Regions from separate parts of the Amycolatopsis sp. NPDC051102 genome, predicted to be linked through region 1. Evidence: riboswitches for the same ligand, from Rfam matches in the RefSeq annotation. Region 1 holds a riboswitch; the other holds the start of a gene.
What was found. Region 1 has a riboswitch for glycine ahead of gcvP (aminomethyl-transferring glycine dehydrogenase). Riboswitches for the same ligand answer to the same signal wherever they lie in the genome.
Positions count from the first base shown of each region.

Region 2: linked by a shared signal. The riboswitch ahead of gcvP (aminomethyl-transferring glycine dehydrogenase) and the one ahead of gcvP (aminomethyl-transferring glycine dehydrogenase) in region 1 are both predicted to bind glycine.

Region 1 covers NZ_JBFBBT010000001.1:1,194,724-1,209,734, forward strand. The annotation lists gene AB0M93_RS04955 (CDP-alcohol phosphatidyltransferase family protein) at 1-310, shown strand, start outside; gene gcvH (glycine cleavage system protein GcvH) at 411-794, shown strand; gene garA (glycogen accumulation regulator GarA) at 910-1,380, shown strand; gene AB0M93_RS04970 (MerR family transcriptional regulator) at 1,377-2,123, shown strand; gene AB0M93_RS04975 (bifunctional nuclease family protein) at 2,340-2,813, shown strand; gene AB0M93_RS04980 (MerR family transcriptional regulator) at 2,856-3,251, shown strand; gene trxA (thioredoxin) at 3,264-3,599, shown strand; gene AB0M93_RS04990 (TetR/AcrR family transcriptional regulator) at 3,580-4,191, opposite strand; gene AB0M93_RS04995 (MerR family transcriptional regulator) at 4,492-5,070, shown strand; glycine riboswitch at 5,113-5,212, shown strand; gene gcvP (aminomethyl-transferring glycine dehydrogenase) at 5,543-8,440, shown strand; gene AB0M93_RS05005 (NAD-dependent epimerase/dehydratase family protein) at 8,451-9,386, shown strand; gene AB0M93_RS05010 (glycosyltransferase family 2 protein) at 9,383-11,563, shown strand; gene AB0M93_RS05015 (GtrA family protein) at 11,487-11,984, opposite strand; gene AB0M93_RS05020 (NAD-dependent epimerase/dehydratase family protein) at 12,164-13,318, shown strand; gene AB0M93_RS05025 (nuclear transport factor 2 family protein) at 13,359-13,718, opposite strand; gene AB0M93_RS05030 (hypothetical protein) at 13,874-14,188, shown strand; gene AB0M93_RS05035 (helix-turn-helix transcriptional regulator) at 14,234-15,011, shown strand, end outside.
Region 2 covers NZ_JBFBBT010000004.1:333,879-348,889, forward strand. The annotation lists gene AB0M93_RS15960 (cyclase family protein) at 1-775, shown strand, start outside; gene AB0M93_RS15965 (hypothetical protein) at 772-969, opposite strand; gene AB0M93_RS15970 (helix-turn-helix transcriptional regulator) at 1,042-2,334, shown strand; glycine riboswitch at 2,504-2,602, shown strand; gene gcvP (aminomethyl-transferring glycine dehydrogenase) at 2,647-5,478, shown strand; gene gcvT (glycine cleavage system aminomethyltransferase GcvT) at 5,483-6,574, shown strand; gene gcvH (glycine cleavage system protein GcvH) at 6,589-6,966, shown strand; gene glyA (serine hydroxymethyltransferase) at 6,966-8,240, shown strand; gene lipA (lipoyl synthase) at 8,237-9,238, shown strand; gene AB0M93_RS16000 (L-serine ammonia-lyase) at 9,253-10,620, shown strand; gene AB0M93_RS16005 (hypothetical protein) at 10,729-10,959, opposite strand; gene AB0M93_RS16010 (GntR family transcriptional regulator) at 11,130-11,849, shown strand; gene AB0M93_RS16015 (transglycosylase domain-containing protein) at 11,946-13,775, shown strand; gene AB0M93_RS16020 (O-methyltransferase) at 13,777-14,433, opposite strand; gene AB0M93_RS16025 (PLP-dependent aminotransferase family protein) at 14,509-15,011, shown strand, end outside.

The DNA.
Region 1 (15,011 bases):
CGGCATCATCCCGTGGTGGGTCGTGGTCCCGCTCGTGCTGCGGGAGGCCGTGCTCGGCGTCTGCGTCTTGACGCTGCGCCGCCGCGGGTTCGCGCCGCCCGAAGTCACCTACATCGGCAAGGGCGCCACCTTCGTCCTGATGTACGCCTTCCCGTTCCTGCTGCTCGCGCAGGGTGGCTCGGACGTCGCCGCGGTCGCTCGGCCGATCGGGTACGCCTTCACGATCTGGGGTGCCGTCCTCTACGTCTGGTCCGGTGTGCTGTACGTCGTGCAGGCGCGCAACGCCCTGCGGGGTGTGAAGCACGACTGAGCGCGACGCTTCCGCCGGGGCGTGGCGGGCGGCTGGGCCGTGTGGGTGTAAGACTTCGCGCAGCATGTTTCGCCAGTGAGGGCATGAAAGGGGACCGGCGGTGTCCGCTCCTGAAGAGCTTCGCTACACCGAGGACCACGAGTGGGTCGCCACCCGCGAGGAGACGCTCGTCCGCGTCGGCATCACCGAGTACGCGCAGGACCAGCTCGGCGACGTCGTGTTCGTCGACCTGCCCGAGGTCGGCAGGCAGGTGAGCGCGGGCGACGTCTTCGGCGAGGTCGAGTCGACCAAGAGCGTCTCCGAGCTGTTCGCGCCGGTCGACGGGGAGGTCGTCGCGGTCAACGACGCCGTCGCCGACTCGCCCGAGCTGATCAACAGCGACCCCTACGGCGAGGGTTGGCTGATCGAGATCCGGCTCGACGACCCGGCCGGCCTCGAAGCCCTGCTCGAAGCCGAGGCGTACGACGCGCTGACCAAGGGCTGACGCCCGCTCCGCCGGTTCGGGGAGCCGGGGCTCGGAGAATCGATCAGGCACGGTACGTTGGCAGCTACACGTTCTTGAGTACTAGGCATCACAGCATGTGTGGAGGAGAGCTCAGGTGAGCACGAACGACGGGCCCGGCGGCGTTCCCCCGGAGCAGTCTCCGGAGCGGACCTCTGTCTTCCGGGCCGACTTCCTGGCCGAAGCCGAAGGCCACGAGTCCGCCCCGGCCCCGGAGGCCCCGGTCCAGGGTGTCGACGCCCTGCCCCCGGGTTCGGCCCTGCTGGTCGTGAAGCGCGGGCCGAACGCGGGGTCGCGGTTCCTGCTCGACCGCGACACCACCAGCGCCGGGCGGCACCCGGACAGCGACATCTTCCTCGACGACGTCACGGTCTCCCGCCGGCACGCCGAATTCCGGCGTGAGGGCGGCGAGTTCGTCGTCATCGACGTCGGCAGCCTCAACGGCACCTACGTCAACCGCGAGCCGGTCGACCAGGCCGTGCTCGCCGGCGGCGACGAGGTGCAGATCGGGAAGTTCCGCCTGGTCTTCCTGACCGGCCCGGGGCACGGGGGCCAGGGGGCGCAGTGACGGCGGCCGGACGGCCACAACGTGACGGGTTGAGCATCGGGGCCGTTCTCGCGCAGCTGCGCGGCGACTTCCCCGATGTCACCATCTCCAAGATCCGGTTCCTCGAAGCCGAAGGCCTGGTCACCCCGGGCCGGACGGCTTCGGGATACCGGCAGTTCGCCGCGGCGGACGTGGAGCGTCTCAGGTTCGTCCTGGCCGCCCAGCGGGACCACTACCTCCCGTTGAAGGTCATCAAGGAACAGCTGGACGCGGCGGACTCCGGCAACGGGCCCGCCGCGGCCCTGCCCCGCCCGCCGCGCCGGCTGGTGCCCATCGACGCACCGGCGGAGAACGTCGGCCTGCCCGTGGCGGAGGACTTCGCCACCGGCAAGGAGCTGCGCCTGACCCAGGAGGAACTCCTGGAGCAGGCGGGCATCGACGCGGGCGCGCTGGCCGAGCTGCAGCAGTACGGCCTGGTCCGGCCCGGCCCCGCCGGGTTCTTCGACCCGGACGCGGTGCTGGTCGCGCGGACGGTGAAGGCGATGACCGAATTCGGGATCGAACCGAGACACCTGCGCGCCTTCCGCGCCGCGGCCGACCGCGAGGTCGGGCTGCTGGAGCAGATCGTGACGCCGGTGTACCGGCATCGTGACCCGGAGGCCAAGTCCCGGGCCGACGAGGTGGTGCGGGAGCTCGCGGCGCTGTCCGTGACCCTGCACACGCTGCTCGTCAAGGCCGGAATCCGTGGCGTCTCCGGGTGTTGATCGATAACGGGGCAGTGAGATCCTCTTTGCGGTCCCATGTCAATGACTGAATGTTCGGCACCGCATGCCGTACCGTGAAGGCACGGGTTTGCGGCAGGCGAACCGAGAGAGTCCGGACAGCGAGCACAGCGCACGGATGACGGGTAGCGTCGACAGTGGCGGCGCGGAACCGTTTCGGCGCTGCAGCCCGTGTGCACGAGAGGGAGGCGAAGCCCGATGAGCGAAATGCGCGTCGTCGGTGTGCGGGTCGAGCTGCCCGCGAATCAGCCGATCTTGTTGCTGCGGGAGACCGAGGGTGAACGGTACCTGCCGATCTGGATCGGCTCGGTCGAAGCCACCGCCATCGCCTTGGAGCAGCAGGGGGTCCGGCCGGCCCGCCCGCTCACGCATGACCTGCTGAAAGAGGTCATCGGAGCACTCGGCCGGGAACTCGAGCAGGTCGTCATCACCGACCTCAAGGAAGGCACGTTCTTCGCGGAACTCGTCTTCGACGGCGACATCCGGGTGTCCGCCCGGCCGAGCGACTCGGTCGCGCTGGCCCTGCGGATCGGGGTCCCCATCCACGCCGTGGACTCGGTGCTGGAGGAAGCGGGCCTGATCATCCCGGACGAGCAGGAAGACGAAGTCGAGAAGTTCCGCGAGTTCCTCGACTCGGTTTCCCCGGAAGACTTCCGCGGAGCGGATACCTGAGAACTTGCCTTGACGTGGACGTCAACGTCTAGCGTCGGGGGCATGCGGATCGGAGAACTTGCGCAGCGCACGGGTACCACCACCCGTGCGCTGCGGTTTTACGAGGACCAAGGCCTCCTCGCGGCCCGGCGCTCGGCGAACGGCTACCGCGAGTACGACGAGGACGACCTCCAGCTCGTCAAGGAGATCCAGACCCTCCAGACGGTCGGCCTGACCCTGGAGGAGACACGCCCGTTCGTCGAGTGCCTGCGCAGCGGCCACGAGACCGGCGACTCCTGCGCGAGCTCCATCGAGGTCTACCGGCGCAAGCTCGAAGAAGCCGATGCGCTCCTCGCCCGCCTGGGCGGCATCCGCGGCGAGCTGGCCGCGAAACTCGCCGGCGCGCTGGCCCGGCAGGCGCCCGATCCGTGTGTCGTGCCCGATTCCCCGCGCCCCTGAAGGAGCCCTGCCGTGTCCGAAGTCCTCGAAGTCACCGACAGCACGTTCGCCGAGGTCCTCGGCAGTGACGTCCCCGTGCTGGTCGAGTTCTGGGCCACCTGGTGCGGCCCCTGCCGGATGGTCGGCCCGGTGCTGGCGCAGCTGGCCGCCGAGCGGGACGGCGAGCTCGCCGTCCGCAAGATCAACGCCGACGAGAACCCGGAGACCACCCGCTCCTACCAGGTCATGTCCCTGCCGACGATGATCCTCTTCCGCGGCGGCGAGCCGGTCGAGACGATCGTCGGCGCGTTCCCGAAGGCCCGCATCGAAGAGCGGCTCGACCGGGCCCTCACGGCGCCGTCGCTTTGACGAACGTGTCCGCCACCTCGCGCCCGTACGTTTCGAGATCCAGCGAAGGGTCGGCCGCGTAGGCTGCGGCGACGCCGTCGATGGCCTGCGCGATCGACATCGCCATCACCTCGGGCGTGAAGGTGCCGAACACGCCCTCGGCCTGGCCCTGCTTGAGCTGGCGGGCCAGTCCGTGCACGCGCAGGTCGTCGACCAGCACCTTCGTCATCACCCAGCCGTCGGCGTCGTCGGCGTTCGCGGCCAGCTCCGTCAGCGCCCGGACGCACTCCGGGTACGCCCGCAGGAACGCGATCGACGTCTCGATGTGCGCCCGCAGGTAGCCGGGCCGGTCGGCCGGGTCGAGGCCGCCGCCGGTGCGTTCGGTGAGGAACTGGTGCTTGGTCTCGACGACCGTGCTGAGCACGGCCTGCATCAGGCCGGCCTTGTTCGTGAAGTGGTACGAGATGAGCCGGGTGCTGCTGAGCCCGGCCCGCTCCTTGATCTTGGCGAACGTCGTCCGGCGGTAGCCGAGATCGGTGAGGACGCCGATGGTCGCGCCGATGATCTGCGCCCGGCGCGCGGCTTCGGTGACGGTGAGCCCCAGATCCGCCATCAGGGCGGTGTTTACCTGCATGAGTAAAAAGTTACTCAGCTGAGTAAATTCCGTCAAGGAGTTTGAACCACGCCGTAGGGGGTACGGCGAACGGCTCAAACGCTCATCCGACCGTTGAGCGTTGCCGCGCGTCGCGTTGACCGGTGTTCTCCTGGCGCTTACCTTCGAAGAAGAGAAATCGCCACGGTGTGATTCACGGTCTGGGGCCGGACCGTGGCGGTTGATCTCCGGCGGGTCCCGCTCCTGGGACTCCTCCGGCTGTCATTCGCCGGCCGCCAGGTCGGGCGAGGGGAGGCTTGCGTGGTCGAGGCTGGTTCCGAGAAGCAGCCTGTCGAGGTCGCGACTGGTGAGCAGGGGGAACTGTTCCCCGACAACTCGCTGCCCGACGAGCTGGTGGGCTACCGGGGTCCGGCGGCGTGCCAGATCGCCGGCATCACCTACCGGCAGCTCGACTACTGGGCCCGGACCAAACTGGTCGCGCCCAGCATCCGCACCGCGCACGGCTCCGGCTCGCAGCGGCTGTACTCGTTCAAGGACATCCTGGTCCTCAAGGTCGTCAAGCGGCTGCTGGACACCGGCGTCTCCCTCCAGAACATCCGGGTGGCGGTCGACCACCTGCGCGTCCGCGGCGTCCGCGACCTGGCCCGGGTGACGCTGTTCTCCGACGGCACGACGGTGTACGAGTGCACCTCGCCGGAAGAGATCGTCGACCTCCTCCAGGGCGGCCAGGGCGTCTTCGGCATCGCGGTCAGCGGCGCGATGCAGGAGATCAGCGGCACCATCCACGAGTTCCCGGCCGAACGCGCCGACGGCGGCATCGTCGAGACCCACGAACCCGACGAACTCACCCAGCGCCGCAACGCCCGCAAGACCGGTTGATCACCACCGCAGCGGGCAGAGTAAGGTTCACCGTGCGGTCGACGAATCCGCGCGGGAGAGTCCGAGCCACACCTTGAGCTCGGCGCCGAAGGAGCAATTCCTCCCCGGGAACCTCTCAGGCACCCTGGACCGCGCGGACGAGACGCCTCTGGAAAGCGGGTCGTCAGGACACACCCTGATGGCCCCGCCGACGGTGCAAGCCCGGCTCAACCTGCGGGCGAAACTCTCAGGCGCCCCTCGGGGTCAGACAGAGCGGGGAGGGTTCCTCCGGGTTCGCGCGAGCCTGCTCCGGGCTTGGAGCCCGTCTGCTCGCGGAAAGCGCTCGCTTGAGCCCTTCGCCGTGTCCTCTGGGGGTGCAACCCCCAGACCCCGCCCGGGGGCTCCGCCCCCGGACCCCCGGCGTGGTCGCCTCCCGCTCGTCCGTCCGTTCTAGAGTCGGTTGAGTAAAGCTCGCTGTCCCCAGGAGGCCATCGTGGATCCGTCACTCGCCTCCCTGGAACAGGGCATTCCCTTCGCCGACCGGCACATCGGGCCCGGTCCCGAAGACCTTCGGCACATCCTCGACGTCATCGGCGTCGCCTCCCTCGACGAACTCGCCGAACGGGCCGTCCCGGAGTCGCTTCGCCGCTCCGCGCAGCCGCTCGAGCTGCCGGCCGCCGCCTCCGAAGCGCAGGCCCTCGCCGAACTGCGGGCGCTTGCCGCGCGGAACCGGCCCATGGCGCAGATGATCGGGCTCGGTTACCACGACACCGTCACCCCGCCCGTCATCCGGCGCAACGTGCTCGAGAACCCGGCCTGGTACACCGCCTACACGCCGTACCAGCCCGAAATCTCCCAAGGACGCCTGGAAGCGCTGCTCAACTTCCAGACCATGATCGCCGACCTGACCGCGCTGCCCGTCGCCAACGCCTCCCTGCTCGACGAGGCCACCGCGGCCGCCGAGGCGATGACCCTCGTGCGCCGGGCCGGGAAGACCACGTCCACCCGGTTCGTCGTCGATGCCGACACCCTGCCGCAGACCCTCGCCGTGCTGCGCACCCGGGCCGAACCGCTGGGGATCGAGCTCGTCGTCGAGGACCTTTCCCAAGGGCTGACCGGGCTCGGGCTCGGCGGGGACTTCTTCGGCATCCTGCTGTCCTACCCGGGCGCGTCCGGTGCCGTCCGCGAGCTCGACCTCACCATCGGCGAGGCGAAGAAGCACGGGGCCGCCGTGATCGTCGCCGCCGACCCGCTCGCCCTCACCCTGCTGCGGCCGCCGGGGGAGCTCGGGGCCGACGTCGCCGTCGGGTCGACGCAGCGGTTCGGCGTCCCGCTCGGCTTCGGCGGCCCGCACGCCGCCTACCTCGCCGTCCGGCGCGGCCTGGAACGGCAGCTGCCCGGGCGGCTGGTCGGCGTCTCCCGGGACGCCGACGGCAACCCGGCCCTCCGCCTCGCCCTGCAGACGCGCGAGCAGCACATCCGCCGCGAGAAGGCGACGTCGAACATCTGCACCGCCCAGGTCCTGCTCGCGGTGATGGCGTCGATGTACGCGGTGTACCACGGGCCCGACGGGCTGCGCCGGATCGCGCTGCGGACCCACCGGATGGCCACCGTGCTCGCCGCCGGCCTCGCCGAAGGCGGCATCGACGTCGGGCACGGCGAGTTCTTCGACACCGTCACCGCGGCCGTGCCCGGCCGGGCCGCCGCGGTCGTCGCGGCGGCACGCGACCTCGGCGTGAATCTCCGGCACGTCGACGACGACCACGTCGGCGCCGCCTGCGACGAGACCACGACCCGCGAACGGCTTTCGCTGGTGTGGAAGGCGTTCGGCGTCTCGGTATCCGATGTGGACGGACTCGACGCGGACACCGCGGACGCGCTCCCGGCCCCGCTGCGGCGCACCAGCGAGTTCCTGACGCACCCGGTGTTCCACGCGCACCGGTCGGAAACCGCGATGCTGCGGTACCTGCGGGCGCTGGCCGACAAGGACGTCGCCCTCGACCGCAGCATGATCCCGCTCGGCTCCTGCACGATGAAACTGAACGCCACCGCCGAGATGGAACCGGTGACCTGGCCCGAATTCGCCGGGCTGCACCCCTTCGCGCCCGCCGGGGACGCCGCCGGCCTGCTGGACGTCGTGGCCGATCTCGGCACCTGGCTCGCGCGGATCACCGGCTACGACGCGGTTTCCCTGCAGCCCAACGCCGGCAGCCAGGGCGAGTTCGCGGGCCTGCTCGCCATCCGCGCCTACCACCGCGCCCGCGGCGAGCACGCCCGGGACGTCTGCCTCATCCCGGCCAGCGCCCACGGCACCAACGCGGCCAGCGCCGTGATGGCGGGCATGCGGGTGGTCGTCGTCCGGTGCGACGACGACGGCAACATCGACCTCGCGCACCTGAAGTCCACTGTGGACGAGCACCGGGCGGACCTCGCGGCCGTCATGCTGACCTACCCGTCGACGCACGGCGTCTACGAGGACACCGTCGGCGAGGTGTGCGCGGCGGTGCACGACGCGGGCGGCCAGGTCTACGTCGACGGCGCCAACCTCAACGCGCTGATCGGCGTCGCCCAGTACGGCCGGTTCGGCGCCGACGTCTCGCACCTCAACCTGCACAAGACGTTCTGCATCCCGCACGGGGGCGGCGGGCCCGGCGTCGGCCCCATCGGCGTCCGCGCGCACCTCGCGCCGTTCCTGCCGAACCACCCGCTGCAGCCGGCGGCCGGCCCCGCCACCGGCGTCGGCCCGGTCAGCGCGGCGCCGTGGGGCAGCGCGTCGATCCTGCCGATCTCGTGGGCCTACGTCCGGATGATGGGCGCCGAGGGCCTCCGCCGGGCGACGCTCGTCGCGGTGGCCAACGCCAACTACGTCGCCCGCCGCCTGGCCGGCCACTACCCGGTGCTGTACGCCGGCCGGGAAGGCCTGGTGGCGCACGAATGCATCCTCGACCTCCGGCCGCTGACGAAGGCCACCGGCGTCACCGTGGACGACGTCGCGAAGCGGCTGGCGGACTACGGGCTGCACGCGCCGACGATGTCCTTCCCCGTCGCCGGGACGCTGATGGTGGAGCCGACGGAGAGCGAGGACCTCGCCGAGCTCGACCGCTTCTGCGCCGCGATGATCGCGATCCGCGGCGAGATCGGCAAGGTCGCGACGGGGGAGTGGCCCCTCGAGGAGTCGCCGCTGCGGCAGGCACCGCACACCGCGCGGTGCGTCACCGGCGAATGGCGCCGGCCGTACAGCCGCGAGACGGCGGTGTTCCCCGCGGGACCGGGCGCGCCGAAGATCTGGCCGCCGGTCCGGCGCATCGACGGCGCGGCCGGCGACCGGAACCTCGTCTGCTCCTGCCCGCCCCCGGAGGCCTTCGCGACCGGTCACAGGAACGGCGGGTAGGTTGACGCCCATGGTGAGTGGGCACGCTCCTGATCGGACGTCCGTGGTCGTGACCGGCGGCAGCGGCTTCATCGGCCGGGCCGTCGTCCGCGCCCTCCGGGACCGGGGCGTGCCGGTCACCGTCGTCGACCGGGTCCCGTTCCCCGAAGACCTCGACGGCGTGCGCGTCGTCGGCGGGGACCTGCGCGAGGCGGCCGTCCGCGAGGAAGCCGTGACACGCGAGACGGCCGGAATCGTGCACCTGGCCGCGCTGACGTCGGTGCTGAAGTCGGTCGAGCTGCCCGAGGACACCTTCGCCGACAACGTCCTCGTCACCCAGGAACTCCTGGAACTGGCGCGCCGGCGGGAGGTGCCGAAGTTCCTGCTCGCTTCGACCAACGCCGTGATCGGCAACGTCGGCTCCGCGACCATCACCCCGGACCTGCCGCTGCGCCCGCTGACGCCCTACGGCGCGACGAAGGCGGCGTGCGAGATGCTGCTGTCGGGGTACGCCGGGGCGTACGGCCTGACGACGTGTGCGTTGCGGTTCACCAACGTCTACGGCCCGGGAATGTCCCACAAGGACAGTTTCGTGCCGCGGATGATGCGGGCCGCGCTGACCGGCAGCGGGGTCAAGGTCTACGGCGACGGCCGCCAGCGCCGCGACCTCGTGCACGTCGACGACGTCGTCCGCGCGGTCCTGCTGGCCCTCGACAGCGGCTACACCGGCCGGGCGATCGTCGGCGCCGGGCGCTCGGTGTCCGTGCTGGAGATGGTCGAAGCCGTGCGCGAAGTGACCGGCGCCGAGCTGCCGGTCGAGCACGTCGAAGCCCCGGCCGGGGAGATGCCCGCGGTGGTCGTCGACGTTTCGGCCAGCGCGGAGACCATCGGCTACCGGCCGGAGGTGTCGCTGACCGACGGCCTGGCGACGGCGTGGAAGTACTTCTCCGGCCTCGCCACGCCGTGACACCGTTTTTCCGGCGCCACTGGCCGCTCCTCCTGCTCCTCGTCCCGGCGATCACGCTCCGGGTATTGACCTGGCTGGCCTACCGGCCCGCGCTGCTGTTCATCGATTCCTTCCGCTACATCGACAACCTGCACGCCTTGCGCGCCGACCAGCTCGACCCGATCGGCTACGACCTCGTGCTGCGGCCGCTGCTCGCCGTCGGCGGCCTGGCCTGGGTCGCGGCGGTGCAGCACGTCGGTGGCGTGCTGATCGCGATCGGCGTCTACGGGCTGGTCCTGCGGCTGGGCGGGCGCCCGTGGGTGGCCGCGCTCGCCGCGGCGCCGGTGCTGCTCGACGCGTACCAGCTGCAGATCGAGCAGAACATCATGTCCGAGGTGACGTTCGAGGCCGTCCTCCTCGGGCTGCTGTGGCTGCTGCTCGGCTGGGGCACCCCGGGCTGGAAACGCGCCGGCGCCGCCGGCCTGCTGCTGGGGTTCGGCGTGCTGACGCGGCTGGTCGGCATCTCACTGGCGCTGCCGCTGCTGGTGTTCCTGGTCGTCGCCGGGGGAGCCTGGCGGCACTGGGCGGGCTGGCGCCGGGCCGGCGTCGGCCTCCTGGGCCTGCTCGTCGTGCTCCTGCCGTATTCGGCGCGCGTGCACGCCGAGACCGGGAAGTGGGGACTGACCGGGCCGTCCGGGAACATGCTCTACGGCCGGACCGCCGCCGTCGCCGACTGCGCCAACCTCCACCTGGCCCCGGAGCTGCAGGTGTTCTGCCCGGCCGAGCCCCGCGAAACGCGCCTGGTGGACAACTACACCCACGCCGACCTCGACCCGAACTGGCCGGGTCCGCTGCCCCCGGGCGCGGACAAGGCGGCGCTGGCCCACCAGTTCGCGATCGCCGTCCTGAAGGCCCAGCCCGGTGACGTCGCCGACGCGGTCCTGACCGACTTCGGCAAGAGCTTCGCCTGGACGCGCGAACAGGACCCGACGGACGTCCCGCTGAACCGGTGGCAGTTCCAGCTCAGCTACCCGCAGTGGGCCGACCAGCCCCTGATCGACCTGGTCACGCTGCAGAACGACGGCGTCGTCGCGCACGTCGACCAGCCACTGGCGAAGATCCTTCGCGACTACCAGCTCGGCGGCGGCTACGTGTCCGGCGCGGTGCTCGGCATCGGCGCGCTGCTGGGCCTGCTGACGGTGGTCCGGCGCAAGAAGCCGCTCGACCGGGCCCGGGCGGGGGCGCTGCTGGCGGCGTCGAGCGGGCTCGTGCTGCTCTTCGCCTCGGCGGTGTTCCAGTTCTCCTGGCGTTACCAGATCCCGGCGCTGGTGCTGCTGCCGCTGGCCGGAGCGCTCGGCTTCACGACGTTGACGTCCGCGAGCCGGAAGCGCCTCGCCGCCTTCCCCGACGACGTCGACCAGGGCGCGCTCGACGACTTCCGTGGCCGCCACCCGGCACTGGAACTGGCGCCGCTGACCGTCGTCATCGCCGCCTACAACGAAGCCGGCGGCATCGGCGAAGTCCTCGAAAAGATGCCGGACGAATGCCTCGGGATGCCGGTGGACGTCCTGGTCGTCGTCGACGGCGGCACCGACGACACGGCCGCGATCGCCCAGGCGCACGGCGCGTACGTCTGCGTCGCGCCCCGCAACCGCGGCCAGGGTGCCGCGCTGCGGCTGGGCTACCACCTCGCGGCCGAGGCCGGCGCCGAATACGTCGTGACGACCGACGCCGACGGCCAGTACGACAACAGCGAGCTCGAAGCGCTCGTCCGCCCGGTCGTCGAGGGCACCGCCGACTTCGTCACCGGGTCCCGGCGGCTCGGGCACGAAGAGGCCGACAGCCGCGTCCGGTGGCTCGGCGTGCGGGTCTTCGCGGTCCTGGCGTCGGTGCTGACGGCCCGGCGGATCACCGACACGTCGTTCGGGTTCCGCGCGATGCGGGCGGAGCTGGCCTGCGCGGTCCCGCTCAACGAGCCGCAGTACCAGTCGTCGGAGCTCATGCTCGGCGTGACCGCGCGCGGCGCCCGCGTCCTGGAGCTGCCGATGAGCATGCGGCTGCGCAAAGCGGGCAAGAGCAAGAAGGGCGGCAGCCTCGTCTACGGCGCCAACTACGCCCGCGTCATGACCGGGACGTGGTGGCGGGGGTACGTGCTGCGCCGCGGCCGAACACGAGCCGGTCGAGCAGGGCGAACTTGACGGCGAACACCAGCGCGTAACTCCCGACGTACGCGCCGTCGACCAGCACGACCCACCACAGGTGCGGCAGGTCCAGGCGGGTCAGCAGCGAACCCGCCAGCGTCGTCAGGCCGATCGACGCGAGCCCGCCGAGCCCGATGACGGCCAGGTAGGGCAGCAGCTCGCGGCGCACCCGCGGCCGCCCGGTGCGGCCCCACACCCAGCGCCGGGTGACCAGGAAGTTCAGCACGGCGCCGGCCGCCCAGGCCAGCGTGCTCGCCAGCGCCGGTACCCCGCCGGCGGCGAGCGCGGCCAGCAGCACGACCTGGCTGAGGACCGTGGCCGCGACCGACGTCGTGGCGGCGCGCGCCAGCCGGGCCCAGCCGCGGCGGCGGGTCTTCTCCGCCGTGCGGGGCCGCACGCCGTTGGTTACGGTCGTCATGCCCCCATCCTCCCCGTGGGCCGGTCGCGCCGCCGTCCGACCCCCGCACGCATAGGAGATTCACAGGTCTTTGCCAGGTCCTCATCAGCACCTGATCTATAACGTTCGGGTTCTTGCAAGCTCCGCTCCTCCGCGGGATCGGCGTGCTTGTGGCGTAAACGAGCAGGAAAGGCGGCACAATGCGTGTGCTGGTTCTCGGCGGTGACGGATATCTGGGCTGGCCGACCGCGTTGCACCTATCGGACAAAGGCCACGAGGTGGCCGTTCTCGACAATTTCGCGCGGCGCGGGTACGACGCCGAACTCGGTGTCGAAAGCTTGGTCCCGATCGAGTCCCTGGCCGATCGCATCGCCACCTGGCGCGAGGTCTCCGGCCGGACGATCACCAGCTACGAAGGTGACCTCCTCGACGCGGAGTTCCTGTTCGGGGCGGTGCGCGACTTCGCGCCGGACGCCGTCGTCCACTACGCCGAGCAGCGGTCGGCGCCCTATTCCATGATCGACCGCGAGCACGCGGTGTACACGCAGCACAACAATGTGGTCGGCACGCTGAACCTGCTCTACGCGATCGCGGAGATCGATCCGGCGATCCACCTGGTCAAACTGGGCACGATGGGCGAATACGGCACGCCGAACATCGACATCGAAGAGGGCTGGCTCGAACTCGAGCACAACGGGCGCACCGACCGCGTGCTGTTCCCGAAACGGCCGGGTTCCTTCTACCACCTGACGAAGGTCCACGATTCGCACAACATCGAATTCACCTGCCGCGCGTGGGGACTGCGCGCCACGGACCTCAACCAGGGCATCGTCTACGGCCAGCAGACGCCGCAGACGGCGCTGGACCCGCGGCTGGCGACCCGGTTCGACTACGACGCGGTGTTCGGCACGGTGCTCAACCGGTTCGTCATCCAGGCGGTGCTGGGCCAGCCGCTGACGGTGTACGGCAAGGGCGCGCAGACCCGCGGCCTGATCGACATCCGCGACACCGTGGAGTGCATCCGCCTGGCCGTCGAGCACCCGGCGGCGCCGGGCGAGTTCCGGGTGTTCAACCAGATGACCGAAAGCATGCCGGTGGCCGGCATCGCCGAGCTGGTGGCCGACCGGTTCCCCGGCCCGGTGCAGATCGAGCAGCTGGAGAACCCGCGCACCGAGGCGCCGGAGCACTACTACAACGTGAAGCACACCGGGCTCGTCGGGCTGGGCCTGGAGCCGCACCTGCTGTCGGACACGCTGATCGAGTCCATGTTCGACATCGTGGGCGCCAACAAGCACCGGGTGAACCCGGAGAAGCTGCGCCCGACCGTGCGCTGGCGGGGCGCGCTGAAGGCCTAGCGCCGTCGGGGGCTCCCGTGGCCGGGAGCCCCCGACGGTTTCAGCCGGGCAGCTTGTCGAGGAAGCCGTGCACCTTCGCGATCCGGCCGTCCTCGAACTCGACGACGTCGAACCCGATGGCGACCGGCTCGGCACCCGGCGTGCCGAGGTACCACTGGAACCGCGCGAGGTCGTGGTGGGCGTCGGGGTCGGCGGGCAGGCTGAAGGTGAGCCCGCCGAACTGCTGCTGCGCCCCGGCGACGAACTGGTCGATCCCGTCGTGCCCGGCGACGGCGCCGAGCGGGTCGGTGTAGCCGGCGTCGGCGGTGAAGACGTCGGCGATCAGGGCCCGCCGCTTGCCGGCATCGGTCTCGTTCCAGACGGCGATGTACTGCTCGACGAGGCCACGGACGTCGGTCATGGTGATTCCTTTCGTTGGGGGACAACGGTTTCGCCGTCGTCCTGCGCTGAGACCGACTTTGGCGGACGCGCGGCGGCGCGTCGATTACGCAGGAGGTAATGCCGGGGCGGCGAAATCCGGTGGTGCCGCGAGGCCCGGCCCGCGACACTCGCCGGGTGGAGGAAGATCCGGACGACGCGTGGCACGCCAAGCCGGGACCGGCGGATCCCGGGCTGGTGCGCGAGGTGGTCGCCGCGGCCCGCGCCGAACGGCCGGCCGCGCCGCTGGAGCGGGTGGCCGTCGCCGCCTACGAAGCCGGCGTCACACCCCTCGGCCTGATGCGGGCCTGCTACGCGGCCCAGGACACGGTCGTCGCCGAGTCGCCGGCGGGCGAGGATGATCCGGCCTGGGAAGCTCTGGCGGACTTGATGGACCGGCTCACCGGCTTCTGCCCGCCCGGCGCGCACATCGAGCCATTACCCCGGAAGTAATGGCAGCACCGCCGTGATCGCCGTAGCGTCGCGAGCGTGACGACCATGGTGCAGGCGCGGCAGCGGCCCGTCGGGGAGCTGCTGCGGGAATGGCGGGACCGGCGCCGGATCAGCCAGCTCGATCTGGCGATCTCGGCGGACATCTCGACCCGCCACCTCAGTTTCGTGGAGACCGGCCGGTCCAAGCCGAGCCGGGACATGGTGCTGCGGCTCGGCGAGCACCTCGACGTCCCGCTGCGGGAGCGCAACCGGCTGCTGCTCGCCGCCGGGTACGCGCCCGCCTACACCGAGACCGCGCTGGGGGACCCCGGGATGGACGCCGTCCGCCGGGCCGTCCGGCAGCTGCTCACAAGCCACGACCCCTATCCCGCCGCCGTCGTCGACCGGAACTGGAACCTGGTCGACGCCAACGCCGGCATCGGGCTCTTCGTCGCCGGTGTCGCGCCCGAGCTGACCACCAACGTGCTGCGCGCGACCCTGCACCACGACGGCATGGCCCCGCACATCCTCAACCTGGGGGAGTGGCGGGCCCACCTGCTCGGCCGGCTGCGGCGGCAGGTGGGCCAGACCGCGGACGCCGGGCTCGCCGAGCTCCTCGACGAGCTGCGCGGGTACCCGTGCGACCAGCAGGTGCCCGAGGTCGAAGTTCCCGGCCCGGGCGACATCTTCGTGCCGCTGAAGTTCCGCCACGAGGGCACCGACCTGACGTTCTTCAGCACCGTCGCCACGTTCGGCACGCCGCTGGACGTCACCGTGGCCGAGCTGGTGATCGAGTCGTTCTTCCCGGCCGACCCGGTGACGGCGGCGTACCTGCGCGAGCGGG
Region 2 (15,011 bases), on a different contig from region 1:
GGTGGCCGTACCCGAAGAGATGGAGCGGTCGACGACGACGTGCCCGCGCTTCGCCGACATGCCGGGTGCGGAGAACATGCCGCTGCCCGGGTTCCGCAACGACCCGCACTGGGGCTACGCGAACGAGCGGCTCGGCATCCTGTTCCACGGCAACACGATCACCCACGTCGACTCGCCGTGTCACATCTTCTGGGACGGCAGGATGTACAACGGGCGGCCGCACTCGCTGGTCGACGCCGCGACGGGATCGGCGTGGGGAGCCGTCACGGCGGCGGCGAACGGGATCGTCACGCGCGGTGTCCTGCTGGACGTCGCGAAGGTCCGCGGTGTGCCGTCGCTGGAACCGGGTGACGGTGTGTTCCCCGACGACCTCGAGGAGGCCGAGCGCCGCCAGGGCGTCCGGGTGCGCTCCGGCGACGCGGTACTCCTGCGGACCGGCTACGGCCGCGTCCGGCACGAGGCCGGGGCGTCCGGCGGTGTCACGCAGGCCGGCTGGCACGCGTCCTGCCTGCCGTGGCTGCACGAGCGGGGCGTCGCGCTGATCGGCGCCGACACTCCCCAGGACGTTCAGCCGTCGGGGTACGACGACCTCGCCATGCCGGTGCACACCGTCGGCCTCGTAGCGATGGGCTTGTGGCTGCTCGACAACTGCGACCTCGAGGCGTGCGCGGCGACGGCCGCCGACCTCGGTCAGTGGGACTTCCAGCTCGCCGTCGCTCCGGTCCGCTTCGCCGGCACGTCCGGCAGCCCGGTCAACCCGATCGCCACGTTCTAACGGCGCGTCGGTTTCTTGACGCCGTAGACCTCCTTCAGGAACTTCCAGGCGGCGTTGAGCCGCTTGCGTTCCTCGGAGAGGAGCTGTTCGCGGCGGCGCAGCACGCGGACGGCGATCTCGGAGGCCAGGAAGGCCCCGGCGGCGAAGGTGAGCACGCCGACGATCAGGGTCAGGGCGATGACGGTGGTGGTCATGGTGACCAGCGTCGGAGTGCCGTGGGCGAGTTGTCCCTGCGCAAAGCTAGCGGGTTTCGTTAGCTTTGTGAGGTGACGCACTGGCGCGCCGACGAGTGGGCGGAAGCGGTCCGGGCCGGTCTCCGCTCCCGCGGGCTCTCCCTGGACGAGGCCGCGCGACGCGTCGGCGTTCCGACGTCGACGCTGCGCAGCTGGATCGAGCACCGGCACGCGCCGAAGGTGACCGTTTTCGACCACTGGGCGCAGCTGGCCGAGGTCACCGGGCTCAGCGAGGCCGAGCTGCTGCGCGTCGCCGGTGTCCTGCCCGACTCGCTCGCCGGCCCGGTGCACGTCGCGCAGGCGGCGAAGGCGCTGCGGGAGGGCATCGACCGGGCCGGGCAGTTCCTCCGGCAGGCCACCGCGCTCGTCTACTCCTCGCCCGGCACGCAGGTGGCCAACGCCATCGCCGCGTCGCCGGTCGACTGGGAGATGCGGATCCGCTCGGCCACCCGCGGCGACGAGGTCCGCGTCACCTACCACCACTACGTCGGGATCGTGCCGCCGCGGGACTTCCCCCACGACGACGCCGAGGTGCGCCGCATCATCGAGCACGACGTCCTCGGGGAGCTGTGGCGGCCGCTCGGGCTGTACTGGCGGGTCGCGGAGGTGCACGACTGGCACGAACCGCCGCGGCTGGTGATCCAGGTGCCGGAGCAGGAGGCCACGCGGCCGCCCGTGCCGACGCCGGTGGTCGCCGCGCCGCCGGTGGTCGTGCTGTCGCCGATCTGGGGCTACGGCGAGCTGCTGGCCTCGCTGGTCGCCGACGGGCTCGGGTTCGGCAACGTCGACTTCCGCTACTTCGGCCTGCCCGACGCGATGGCCGACCGGGTCCGGGTCACCGCCCGCGAGCTGGCCGGACCCGCGCCGCGGCTGGTGCACTCGGTGCCGCCGATCATGCTGCTGCACGGCCTGGCCGTGCCCGACCTGACCGGACGGCTCCCGGTCGTGGTCCGCTACGGCCCGCGCATGCGGGCCCGCGCGGCCCGGATCTACCGCGGCCCGCTGCTCGAAGCCGGGTTCGCCGACCCCGAGGAGGGTGCGCGGGCGATCGAAGAAGCGATCTCGGTCCCGCCGGGCTGCGCGTACTTCGAGGTCACCCTGGCCGACGAGGACGTCTTCGACGGCGACCGCCCCTCGCTGGACCGGCTCAACGACTCGGTGGCCTGGCACGCCGAGCAGATCGTGGAACAGGTCCTGCTCGGCGCGGGCCTGCCGCCGGTCCCGCTCGGCGGCCCGCTGAAACGCCTGGTCCTGCCCTCGGGCCGGGTCCGCCGCCCGCCGGCGCTGGCCGGGAGCGTCGTGCGTCGAGCCGCGGTCGAAGGTTGATGTGGTGTTGCCCGGGTGACGTAGACGCGCGCCCGAAGCGCCGGGTACCGTGACCGTCACAACTGCAGATCGGGCCGTAGAGCCGAGGCGGGAGAGCCCTCACGAAGTCGGTGGGGCACCGAAGGAGCAAACTCCCCGGAATCTCTCAGGTACCTGCTACCGCTTCGCGCGAGGCCACTCTGGAAAGCAGGCGCACCCGCGCCTCACCCAAGGTGAAAGCCGTGTCGCACACGGTGAAACTCTCAGGTGCCATGACAGAGGGGGAGTTCCCAGCGCACCGTTCTGTCCGGTGCCCGGCCCGAGGAGCTCCCCATCACTTCAACGCAGTTCGACGCCCGCCACATCGGCCCGTCCGAGGCCGAACGCGCGAAGATGCTGGCCGAGTGCGGCTACGGCAGCCTGGACGCCCTCGTCGGGGCCGCCGTCCCGAGCGCCATCCGCGCCACCCGTGACCTGCGGCTGCCGCCCGCCGCGTCCGAAGAAGAGGCCACCGCGGAGCTACGCGCCCTCGCCGCGCGCAACCGGCCGATGACGCAGATGATCGGCCTGGGCTACTCCGACACCGTCACCCCCGGCGTGATCCGCCGCAACGTGCTCGAGAACCCGGCCTGGTACACCGCGTACACGCCCTACCAGCCGGAAATCTCCCAGGGCCGGCTCGAAGCCCTCCTCAACTTCCAGACCATGGTCGCCGACCTGACCGGCCTGGCCACCGCGAACGCCTCGCTGCTGGACGAGTCGACCGCCGTCGCCGAAGCCGTCACGCTGATGCGCCGGGCGTCGAAGTCCAAGTCGAACAAGGTCGTCCTCGACGCCGAATGCCTGCCGCAGACCATCGCCGTCGTGCGCACCCGCGTCGAGGCCCTGGGCATCGAGGTCGAGGTCCGCGACCTGCTGACCGGCCTGCCCGAGGACTTCTTCGGCGTCGTCGTCCAGTACCCCGGCGCGTCCGGCGTGCTGCGCGGCCGCGGCTTCTACCACGCGATTTCCGAGTCGGCGAAGGCCGCGGGCGCGCTGTTCACCGTCGCCGCCGACCTCCTCGCGCTGACCCTGGTCACCGCGCCCGGCGAGCTCGGTGCCGACGTCGCCGCGGGCTCGACGCAGCGCTTCGGCGTCCCGCTCGGCTACGGCGGCCCGCACGCCGGGTACATGTCCGTCCGCGCCGGCCTCGAGCGCTCGCTGCCCGGGCGCCTGGTCGGCGTCTCGGTCGACGCCGACGGCAACTCCGCCTACCGGCTCGCGCTGCAGACGCGTGAGCAGCACATCCGCCGCGAAAAGGCGACGTCGAACATCTGCACCGCGCAGGTCCTCCCGGCCGTGCTGGCCGCGATGTACGCGGTCTACCACGGTCCGGACGGCCTGAAGAAGATCGCCCAGCGCGTCCACGGCCTCGCCGCGGGCTTCGCCGGCGCCCTGCGCAAGACCGGCGTCGAGGTCGTGCACGAGTCCTTCTTCGACACCGTCGTCGCGCACGTGCCCGGCCAGGCCGCCGAGGTCCACGCGGCCGCCCGCGCGGCCGGGATCAACCTCGGGCACGTCGACGCCGACCACGTCCGCGTCGCCTTCGACGAGGTCAGCACCCCCGCGATCGCGGCGAAGGTGCTGAGGGCGTTCGGGGTGGAAGAGGACGTCCAGGACGGTGTCGCGCTGCCGAACGGCCTGGCCCGCGAGACCGGCTTCATGGGCCACGAGGTCTTCGGCACCCACCGCTCGGAGACGGCGATGCTGCGCTACCTGCGCCGGCTGTCCGACCAGGACTACGCCCTCGACCGCGGCATGATCCCGCTCGGCTCCTGCACGATGAAGCTGAACGCCACCACCGAGATGGAGCCGATCAGCTGGCGCGAGTTCGCGGGCATCCACCCGTTCGCCCCGGCCGAGGACGCCGAGGGCTACCACGTCCTCGTCGCGCAGCTGGCCGAGTGGCTGGCCGAGGTCACCGGCTACGACAAGGTGTCGCTGCAGCCGAACGCGGGCAGCCAGGGCGAGCTCGCCGGTCTCCTCGCGATCCGCGCCTACCACCGCGCGAACGGCGACGAGGCCCGGGACGTCTGCCTGATCCCGTCGTCCGCGCACGGCACGAACGCCGCCTCCGCGGTGCTCGCCGGGATGCGCGTGGTCGTGGTGAAGTGCACCGACGAGGGCAACGTCGACCTCGCCGACCTGCGGGCCAAGGTGGACGCCCACCGGGACACGCTCGCCGCGATCATGGTCACCTACCCGTCCACGCACGGCGTGTACGAGCACGACATCGACGAGCTGGCCAAGATCGTCCACGACGGCGGCGGCCAGGTGTACGTCGACGGCGCGAACCTCAACGCCCTGCTCGGCCTGGCCAAGCCGGGCGAGTTCGGCGGCGACGTCTCGCACCTGAACCTGCACAAGACGTTCTGCATCCCGCACGGCGGTGGCGGCCCCGGCGTCGGCCCGGTCGCGGTGCGCGCCCACCTCGCGCCCTACCTGCCGAACCACCCGCTGCTGGACGCGGCCGGCCCGGAAACCGGCGTCGGCCCGATCAGCGGCGCGCCCTACGGCTCGGCCTCGATCCTGCCGATCTCCTGGGCTTACGTCCGGATGATGGGCGCGCCCGGCCTGACCGCGGCCACGAAGGTCGCCGTGCTGGCCGCGAACTACGTCGCTTCGCGGCTGGCCCCGCACTACCCGGTGCTCTACACGGGCCAGGACGGCCTGGTCGCCCACGAATGCATCCTCGATCTGCGGCAGCTCACCAAGGAGACCGGCGTGACGGTCGACGACGTCGCGAAGCGGCTCATCGACTACGGCTTCCACGCGCCGACCATGTCGTTCCCGGTCGCGGGCACGCTGATGGTCGAGCCGACCGAGTCCGAGGACCTCGGCGAGATCGACCGGTTCTGCGACGCGATGATCGCCATCCGCGCCGAGATCGACGAGGTCGCCGGCGGCAAGTGGAGTGCGGAGGAGTCGCCGCTGCGGGGCGCCCCGCACACCGCGGAGACGCTGGTCGGGGAGTGGGACAAGCCCTACAGCCGCGAGCTGGCCGTCTTCCCGGCCGGGGTGTCGCGCAAGAACAAGTACTGGCCCCCGGTGCGTCGCATCGACGGCGCCCGCGGCGACCGTAACCTCGTGTGCTCCTGCCCGCCCCTCAACGCTTACGAAGGCTGAACCCGTGTCACGAGAGACCTCCCTGCACGGAGTCCACAAGGGACTCGGTGCGCTGTTCACCGACTTCGCCGGCTGGTCCATGCCGGTCCGCTACGCCAGCGAGCTGGCCGAGCACAAGGCCGTCCGCGAGGCGGCCGGGCTGTTCGACCTCTCGCACATGGCCGAAATCCACGTCACCGGCCAGCAGGCGGCCGACGTCCTGGACTTCGCGCTGGTCGGCAACCTCACCGGGGTCAAGCCGGGCCGGGCGCGGTACACGATGATCTGCAACGCCGAGGGCGGTGTCCTCGACGACCTGGTCGTCTACCGGCTGGCCGACGAGCACTACCTGGTCGTCGCGAACGCGGGCAACGCGCAGGTCGTCGCCGACGCCCTCGCCGAGCGGGTCGCGGGCTTCGACGCGGTCGTGGACGACCGGTCCGAGACCACCGCGCTGATCGCCGTCCAGGGCCCGAAGGCCGTCGAGATCCTCGGCGCGGTCACCGACGCCGACCTGGACGCGCTGAAGTACTACGCCAGCGTCCCGGCGTCGGTGAAGGGCCACGACGTCCTGCTCGCCCGCACCGGCTACACCGGCGAGGACGGCTTCGAGCTGTTCGTCGACGCCGACGAGGCGCCCGCGTTGTGGCGCCTGCTGCTGGAGGCCGGCGAGCCGCACGGGCTGGTCCCGGCCGGCCTGGCCTGCCGCGACACGCTGCGTCTCGAAGCCGGGATGCCGCTGTACGGCAACGAACTCACCGTCGGGCAGAGCCCGTTCGAGGCCGGCCTCGGCCGCGTGGTCAAGTTCGAGAAGCCGGGCGACTTCGTCGGCCGCGCTGCCCTGGAAGAGCGGTCGAAGCAGGACGTCCCGCGCGTGCGGGTCGGTCTTCGCGGAGCCGGCCGCCGTGCTCCCCGGCACGGCTACGCGGTGCTGGCCGACGGCACCGAGATCGGCGAGGTCACCAGCGGCGCGCTGTCGCCCACGCTGGGTTACCCGATCGCCATGGCGTACGTCGATCGGGCGTACGCCGAGCCCGGCACCGAGCTCTCCGTCGACATCCGGGGCAGGATCGAGCCCGTCGAGGTCGTCGCCCTGCCCTTCTACTCCCGCGCGTAAAGGACTCCCCAGCTGTGAGCATCCCCGAGAACCTGCAGTACACGAAGGAACACGAGTGGCTGAAGGTCGAGGACGGCATCGCCACCGTCGGCATCACCGCCTTCGCCGCCGAATCGCTCGGTGACATCGTGTTCGTCCAGCTGCCGGACGCCGGCTCGGCGATCAGCGCCGGCGAGGTGTTCGGCGAGGTCGAGTCGACCAAGTCGGTCAGCGAGCTGTACGCGCCCGTCTCCGGCGAGGTCGTCGAGGTGAACGGCACCACATCGGACACCCCCGAGGTCATCAACTCCGACCCGTACACCGAAGGATGGCTCCTGAAGGTGCGGCTCACGGGCGACGTCCCGGAGCTGCTCGACGCCGCCGCGTACGCCCAGCTCACCCAGGAGAACTGATGACGACTTTCGACCAGCACCTGTCCGAAGTCGACCCCGAGGTCGCCGCGGCCGTCGCGGACGAGCTGAACCGGCAGCAGTCGACCCTGGAAATGATCGCGTCCGAGAACTTCGCCCCGGTGGGCGTGCTCGAGGCGCAGGGCTCGGTGCTGACCAACAAGTACGCCGAGGGGTACCCGGGCCGTCGCTACTACGGCGGCTGCGAGCACGTCGACGTCGTCGAGCAGCTGGCGATCGACCGCGCGAAGGCCCTCTTCGGCGCCGAGCACGCCAACGTCCAGCCGCACTCGGGCGCGCAGGCCAACGCGGCCGCGATGTTCGCCGTGCTCAAGCCGGGCGACACCATCCTCGGCCTCGACCTGGCGCACGGCGGTCACCTGACGCACGGGATGAAGATCAACTTCTCGGGCAAGCTGTACAACGTCGTCGCCTACCACGTCGACAAGGAGACCGGGATCGTCGATCTCGCCGAGATCGAGCGCCTGGCCGTCGAGCACCAGCCGAAGCTGATCATCGCCGGCTGGTCGGCGTACCCGCGTCAGCTCGACTTCGCCGAGTTCCGCCGCATCGCCGACCTCGTGGGCGCTCGCCTGATGGTCGACATGGCGCACTTCGCCGGGTTGGTCGCGGCCGGGCTGCACCCGTCGCCGGTGCCGCACGCCGACATCGTCACCACGACCACGCACAAGACCCTCGGCGGCCCGCGCGGCGGCCTGATCCTGTGCCGCGAGGAGCTGGCGAAGAAGATCAACTCGGCGGTGTTCCCCGGCCAGCAGGGCGGACCGCTCGAGCACGTCATCGCGGCCAAGGCCGTCGCGCTGAAGATCGCCGCGAGCGACGAGTTCCGCGAGCGTCAGGAGCGCACCCTCGAAGGTTCGCGGATCCTGGCCGCGCGGCTGTCGCAGGCGGACTGCGCTGACGCCGGGGTGCGGGTGCTGACCGGCGGCACCGACGTCCACCTGGTCCTGGTCGACCTGGTCCAGTCCACCCTGGACGGTCAGCAGGCCGAGGACCGGCTGCACGAGGTCGGCATCACGGTCAACCGCAACGCCGTCCCGTTCGACCCGCGCCCGCCGATGATCACCTCCGGCCTCCGGATCGGCACGCCGGCCCTGGCCACCCGCGGCTTCCAGGCCGACGACTTCGCCGAGGTCGCCGACGTCATTGCCGAAGCCCTCAAGCCGGACTTCGACGACGCCCTGCGGTCCAAGCTGCGCGACCGCGTCGAGACCCTGGCCAAGAAGCACCCGCTGTACGCGGACCTTTCGCGATGAGCGCGTCGCCCGAGGGCCGGAAGCTGTTGCGTCTCGAGGTTCGCAACAGTGAGACGCCGATCGAGAAGAAGCCGTCGTGGATCAAGACGCGGGTGCGGATGGGTCCGGAGTTCACCGAGCTCAAGGGTCTCGTGCGCCGCGAAGGTTTGCACACGGTTTGTGAAGAGGCTGGTTGTCCCAACATTTATGAGTGCTGGGAGGACCGGGAGGCGACATTCCTGATCGGTGGGGATCAGTGCACGCGCCGGTGTGACTTCTGTCAGATCGACACCGGCAAGCCCGCCGCTCTCGACCGCACCGAGCCGCGGAAGGTCGCGGAGTCGGTGCAGGCCATGGGGTTGCGGTATTCGACGGTTACCGGTGTGGCTCGTGATGACCTTCCCGACGGCGGCGCGTGGCTGTACGCCGAGACCGTGCGTCAGATTCACGCTCTCAACCCCGGTACCGGCGTGGAGTTGCTGATTCCGGACTTCAACGCGGACCCGGCCCAGTTGGCTGAGGTGTTCGGGTCGCGGCCTGAGGTGTTGGCGCACAACGTGGAGACGGTGCCGCGGATTTTCAAGCGGATTCGTCCGGGGTTTCGGTATGCGCGGTCGTTGGAGGTCATCACGGCGGCGCGTGAGGCGGGGTTGGTGACGAAGTCGAACCTGATCCTGGGGATGGGTGAGACGCCGGATGAGGTGGCTCCGGCGATGCAGGATCTGGTGGATGCGGGGTGCGAGATCTTGACGATCACGCAGTATCTGCGTCCTTCGCCGCGGCATCATCCGGTGGATCGGTGGGTGAAGCCGGAGGAGTTCGTGGAGCATTCCAAGGCGGCCGAGGCGATGGGGTTCGCGGGTGTGATGGCGGGGCCGTTGGTGCGGTCGTCGTACCGCGCCGGACGGCTCTACGCCCAGACCAAGCGTTACCGTGGAGAAGAGCTGCCGGAGAACCTGGCCCACCTCGCCGACCAGGGCCCGGCTTCGCAAGAGGCCAGCTCACTGCTGGCCCGATAGGAAGGGGCGGATCAATGGCGATCAGCGTCTTCGACCTGTTTTCCATCGGCATCGGCCCGTCGAGCTCCCACACCGTCGGGCCGATGCGGGCGGCACTGACCTTTGTGGACGGACTGGGCGACGACCTCGCCTCGGTGTCCCGCGTCCAGGCGGAGCTGTTCGGCTCGCTCGGCGCGACCGGTTTCGGCCACGGCAGCGACAAAGCGGTCCTGCTCGGGCTGTCGGGTGAGCGTCCCGAACAGATCGACACGGACACCGTGCCGGTGCGTGTCGCGGAGATCCGCGAGTCCGGCAGGCTGCTGCTGGCCGGCACGCACGAGATCGCGTTCGACGAGGACACCGACCTCACGATGCACCGGCGCAAGTCCTTGCCCGCACACCCGAACGGCATGGTGTTCCGCGCGTTCGACGCGTCCGGTTCGCTGCTGCGCGAGCGGACGTACTACTCGGTGGGTGGCGGGTTCGTCCGCGACGAGTCGTACGAGACGGACACGGTGTTCGTCGAAGACTCGACGCCGGTGCCGTACCCGTTCCGCACCGGCGCGGACCTCCTCGGGCACTGCGAGCGGACCGGGTTGCCGATCAGCGAGATCATGCTGGCGAACGAGCTGTCGTGGCGGTCTCGCGAAGAGGTGCGGTCCGGTCTGCTGGACATCTGGGCGGTCATGGCGGAGTGCGTCCGCAACGGCTGTACCCACGAGGGTGTGTTACCGGGCGGCCTGAAGGTCCCGCGGCGGGCGCGCGCGTTGCACGAAAAGCTGCTGGCCGAGGACGGCGCGGACGACCCGTTGTACGCGATGGACTGGGTGAGCCTGTACGCGCTGGCGGTCAACGAGGAGAACGCGGCGGGCGGCCGCGTGGTGACGGCCCCGACGAACGGCGCGGCCGGCATCATCCCCGCGGTGCTGCACTACTACCAGCGCTTCATCCGGCATTCGTCGGACGACGGAATCGTGACGTTCCTGCTCACGGCGGCCGCGATCGGCTCGATCCTCAAGCAGACGGGCTCGATCTCGGGCGCGGAAGTGGGCTGCCAGGGTGAGGTGGGCTCGGCCTCGGCGATGGCGGCGGCGGGCCTGACCGAGGTCCTCGGCGGCACGCCGGCCCAGGTCGAGAACGCGGCGGAGATCGGGGTGGAGCACCACCTGGGCCTGACGTGCGACCCGGTGGGCGGCCTGGTCCAGATCCCGTGCATCGAGCGCAACGCGGTGGGAGCGTCCAAGGCGATCCACGCGGCCAGGATGGCCATGCGCGGCGACGGAAGCCACGTGGTGACGCTGGACAAGGCGATCAAGACGATGCGCGAGACGGGCGCGGACATGAGCGTGAAGTACAAGGAAACCGCCCGCGGCGGCCTGGCGGTGAACGTCATCGAGTGCTGACCGGCGGGCGCCGGGCGGTGGTCGCCGGTGCGGACCTCGCTCAACGGCCCGACCCGAGCCGCCCGGTCAGTGCCGCTTCGCCCGGTCCCGCCTCTGCAGGCCCCGGTCTCAGCCCTCCCGGTCGTCCGGCTCGGCCGCCAGCCGCAGGCCGACCTCGACCAGCGTCCACCCGAGCTGCTGTCTCCTCGTGCCCGTTCGGCGTCTCGGCGTGGCCCGGCCCGGTGGGCGGTTGCGCACGCCGTGGCGCAGCTCGCCCTCTCGTTCGTGGACCAGATCCTCGGCCATCAGGAAGTGCACCGGATCGCCCCCTGCGTCGATGTTCGGTGTCGGTGACCCCATCGTCGCCGACCGTGCCCGTCCGGTTCCACCGGTTTTCCGGACCGCGAACACACTGTGACGACGCGGGCCTGCGCTGGCCACTCCGACGATGCGGAAAGTACCCTGGTGAACACTGACCGTCGCGGTGTCCGGTCGCAGGGCGCGGCCGGATCGCGGCCTAGACTCGCGGGATGGAGTCGACCTCGGTGGTGAATGCCGGCGAAGCGCTGTTCCGGCCGGTCCGCGCCGGCAACGCCTTCGAGGAAACCGTCGAGCGGCTGCTGCAGGCCATCCGGCTGGGCGTCGTCGGCGCCGGGGACCGGCTGCCGTCCGAACGGGAGCTCGCCGAACGGCTCGGCGTCAGCCGCGTCACGCTGCGCGAGGCCATTCGCGCGCTCTCCGACGCCGGTTACGTCGAGTCACGCCGGGGCCGCTACGGCGGCACCTTCGTGAACGAGAGCCTGCCCGGACCGCCCGAACCCGACGGCAAGGTCGACGCCGTCGCCCTGGAAGACGCGCTGAGCCTGCGGTACGTCCTCGAGACCGGCGCCGCGGAGATGGCCGCCGCCCGGTCGCTGAGCCCCGCCGACCGGCAGCACCTCACCGGCACGCTCGCCGAGGCCGCGAGCGCGGAACTCGACGACTACCGCCGCAAGGACTCCCGGTTGCACCTGGCCATCGCCGAGGTGACCGCGTCCGGCTCGCTGACCACCGCGATGGCCGACGCCCGCACCCGCGTCAACCAGCTGCTCGACCGCATCCCGCTGCTGCCGCCCAACCTCGAGCACTCGAACGCCCAGCACGAAGCCATCGTCGACGCGATACTGGCCGGCGACGCGCCCGCCGCCCGGCAGGCGATGGCCGAGCACATCGAGGGCACGGCGTCGCTGCTGCGCGCCTTCCTGTCCTGAAATCCGGGTCTACCCTCGTGACAACCTTGACAGGATCCTGACAACTTCCGTTGCTTCTTCACCGAACCTCGTCACCCGTCCGGTCGTCATCAGTTCGTGACCTTGGCTACGGAGGACGAAGAAGAAACACCTGCTCCCCGGAAGTGGCGGCGGATCGCGGGCTGGACGCTCGGCGTGGTCGTCGGCGGCCCGCTGATCGCCTTCTGGGTCTCCTACCTCGTCCTCGACGTCCGCAGCCCCCAGGAGGTCCTGGCCGGGCTCGGCAAGACCGTCGCCCTGCAGTACTCGGACGGGTCCGAGCTGCTCAAAGTGATCCCCGCCGACGGCGACCGGAGTTTCGTCCCCTACGCGCAGGTGCCCACGAAGCTGCGGGACGCCATCATCGCCACCGAGGACCCGACGTTCTGGGACAACCAGGGCTTCGACCCGACCGGCATCGGCCGCGCGTTCCTCACCGGCGTCGGCGGCGGGTCCGGGATCACCCAGCAGTACATCAAGAAGTCCACCGGCGACGAAGACGCCACCCTCGGGCGCAAGTTCGCCGAGCTCGTGCTGGCCACGAAGATCACCCAGGAACAGAGCAAGGAACAGATCTTCGAAAGCTACGTCAACATCATCTCCTTCGGCCGCGGCACGTTCGGGCCCGCCGCGGCGATGAACGCCTACTTCGGCAAGAAGCTCGACAACTCGATCAACTGGAGCGAAGCCGCCTTCCTCGCCGGGATGATCCAGTCGCCGTCGGTGCACGACCCCGCCGCCTCCGGCGACATCCACGCCTCGCGGCGCTGGGAGTACGTGCGCGACAAGCTCGTGAGCCGCGGGTACGTCCGGAGCGGCGAGCCGATGGCCTACCCCGGCCCCGAGGTCCAGCCGCCGTCGGAAACCCGGGCGGGCCGGCTCACCTACGACGAGTTCCACGTCAAGCAGCAGGTCCTGGCCGAGCTGGAACAGGACGGCTTCCCGCTGAACCGGCTGCAGCAGGGCAACATGACGGTCGAGACGACGCTGGACCGCGGCATGCAGGACGCCGCGAAGAAGGCGTTGCGGGACAGGCTGGCCGGGGAGCCGGCGGAGTTCCGGGGCGCGCTCGTGGCGGTCGACCCGATGACCGGGGCCGTCCGCGCCTACCAGGGCGGTGAACAGGGTGTCCGCGACTACGCGAGCACCCCGCACGCGCTCGGGTCGGCGTTCCAGCCGTTCACCTTCGCCGCGGCGCTGCGCGGCGGCGCCCGCCCGGACCAGCCGGTCCCCGCCCCGGCGAAGGTCGAGTTCCTCGGCGAGACCTTCCAGTACCCGGACGTCTGCGGGGCGAGGTGCACCCTCCGGACGGCGCTGGTGAAACACGCCGAAGGCGCCTTCGCCGGGCTGGCGAAGAAACTCGGCCCGGACGCGCTGAGCGACACCGCGCGGCAGGCCGGCATCCCGGACGCCGTCGACGGCGCCCCGACCCTGCGCGAGAAGGACGGCTACCTCATCGGCCCGGGCATCGCGATCGGCCGGTACCCGTTGCGGCCGCTCGACGTCGCGGGTGCCTACGGGACCTTCGCCGCCGACGGCCGGCGCGCCACTCCGCACCTGGTGGCGAAGGTGCGCGACGAAAGCGGCGCGGTGGTCTGGGAACACCCGGACACCAGCCGTCCGGCGTTCGGCGGTGACGACGTGAGCCGCCGCGTCGCCGGCGAGGTCACCGCGGCCCTGCGCACCGGCGGCGGCCCGGCGCTGCAAACCGGCGAGGCCGAGCACGGCAACAGCCCGGACTACCAGGACGCCTGGGCCGTCGGCTACACCCCGCAGCTGGCGACGGCGGTCTGGGTCGGCTCCGACGACGAGCGCCGCCTCAAGGACGCGAACGGCAAGAAGCTGACCGGCGACGTCGTCCCGGCCGACGTCTGGCGCGCGTTCACGGCGGCCGCGCGGCCGCGCTGACTCACCGCACCAGGGCCAGCACGAACCCGTCGTGCCCCTTGCCGCCGACGGTCTGGACCGCCGTCGCGTCGATCCGGTCCTCGGCGGCGAGCAGGGCGAACAGCTCCCGCGCACCGCGGACGTTCGGGTCGTCGTCGCCCGGGTCCGCCACCCGGCCCTGCCGGACGACGTTGTCGACGACGATCGTGGTGCCTGGCCGCGAAAGCTCCAGCGTGGCGCGCACGTAGTTCGCGAGGTTGACCTTGTCGGCGTCGATGAACACGAAGTCGAACGGCCCGGTCAGCGACGGCAGCGTGTCGAGCGCGGCGCCGACCCGGATGTCGACGACGTCCTCGCCGAACCCGGCGCGGGCCAGGTTGGCTTTCGCGACTTCGGCGTGCTTCGGTTCGTATTCGCAGGTCACCAGCTTGCCGCCGGCCGGCAGTGCGCGGGCGAGCCAGATCGTGCTGTACCCGCCGAGCGTGCCGATCTCGAGGATCGTGCGCGCACCCGCCATCCGGGCCAGCAGGTGGAGCAGCTTGCCCTGGTTGGGGGCGACGGCGATGTGCGGCAGCCCGGCGGCGTCGGCGTCGGCCAATGCCGTGTCGAGCACGGGGTCGGGCGCGAGCAGCGCGTCGGCGAGGTAGTGGTCGACTTCGGTCCAGTTCTGGTCGGTCATGACACCTCCGGCCTCAATCTAGCCCGGATGGGATCATGTCCGCCGACGGCGTTTCCGGCGGAAGTGAAGGTGGCCATGGACGACTACCGCGTCGTCGCGGACGCCATCGCCGCCGACATCGAAGCCGGCCGCCTCCGGCCCGGCGACCGGCTGCCGCCCCAGCGCCGGTTCGCGCGCCAGCGCGGCATCGCCGGCTCGACCGCCGCCCGCGTCTACGGCGAGCTCGTCCGGCGCGGCCTGGCCGTGGGCGAGGTCGGCCGCGGCACGTTCGTCCGCGCCGCCAAGCCGGCGCCCGAACCCGCGCTCGCCGAGCCCGGCGACGCCCGCGTCGACCTCGAGCTCAACTTCGCCGTCCTGTCGGGGGAGTCCGCGCGGCTGGCCCGCGCGCTGGAACCGTTGCTGCGCGAGGACGTCCTGACCGCGGCCCTGCACCCGATCGGCGCCGCGGGCACCCGGGCGGCCCGGGAGGCGGCCGCGGCCCTGCTCGCCCGCGGCGACTGGCGGCCGGACCCGGCGACGGTGCTGTTCACCGGCAACGGCAGGCAGGCGCTGGCGGCGGCGGTCGCCGCGTTCGTGCC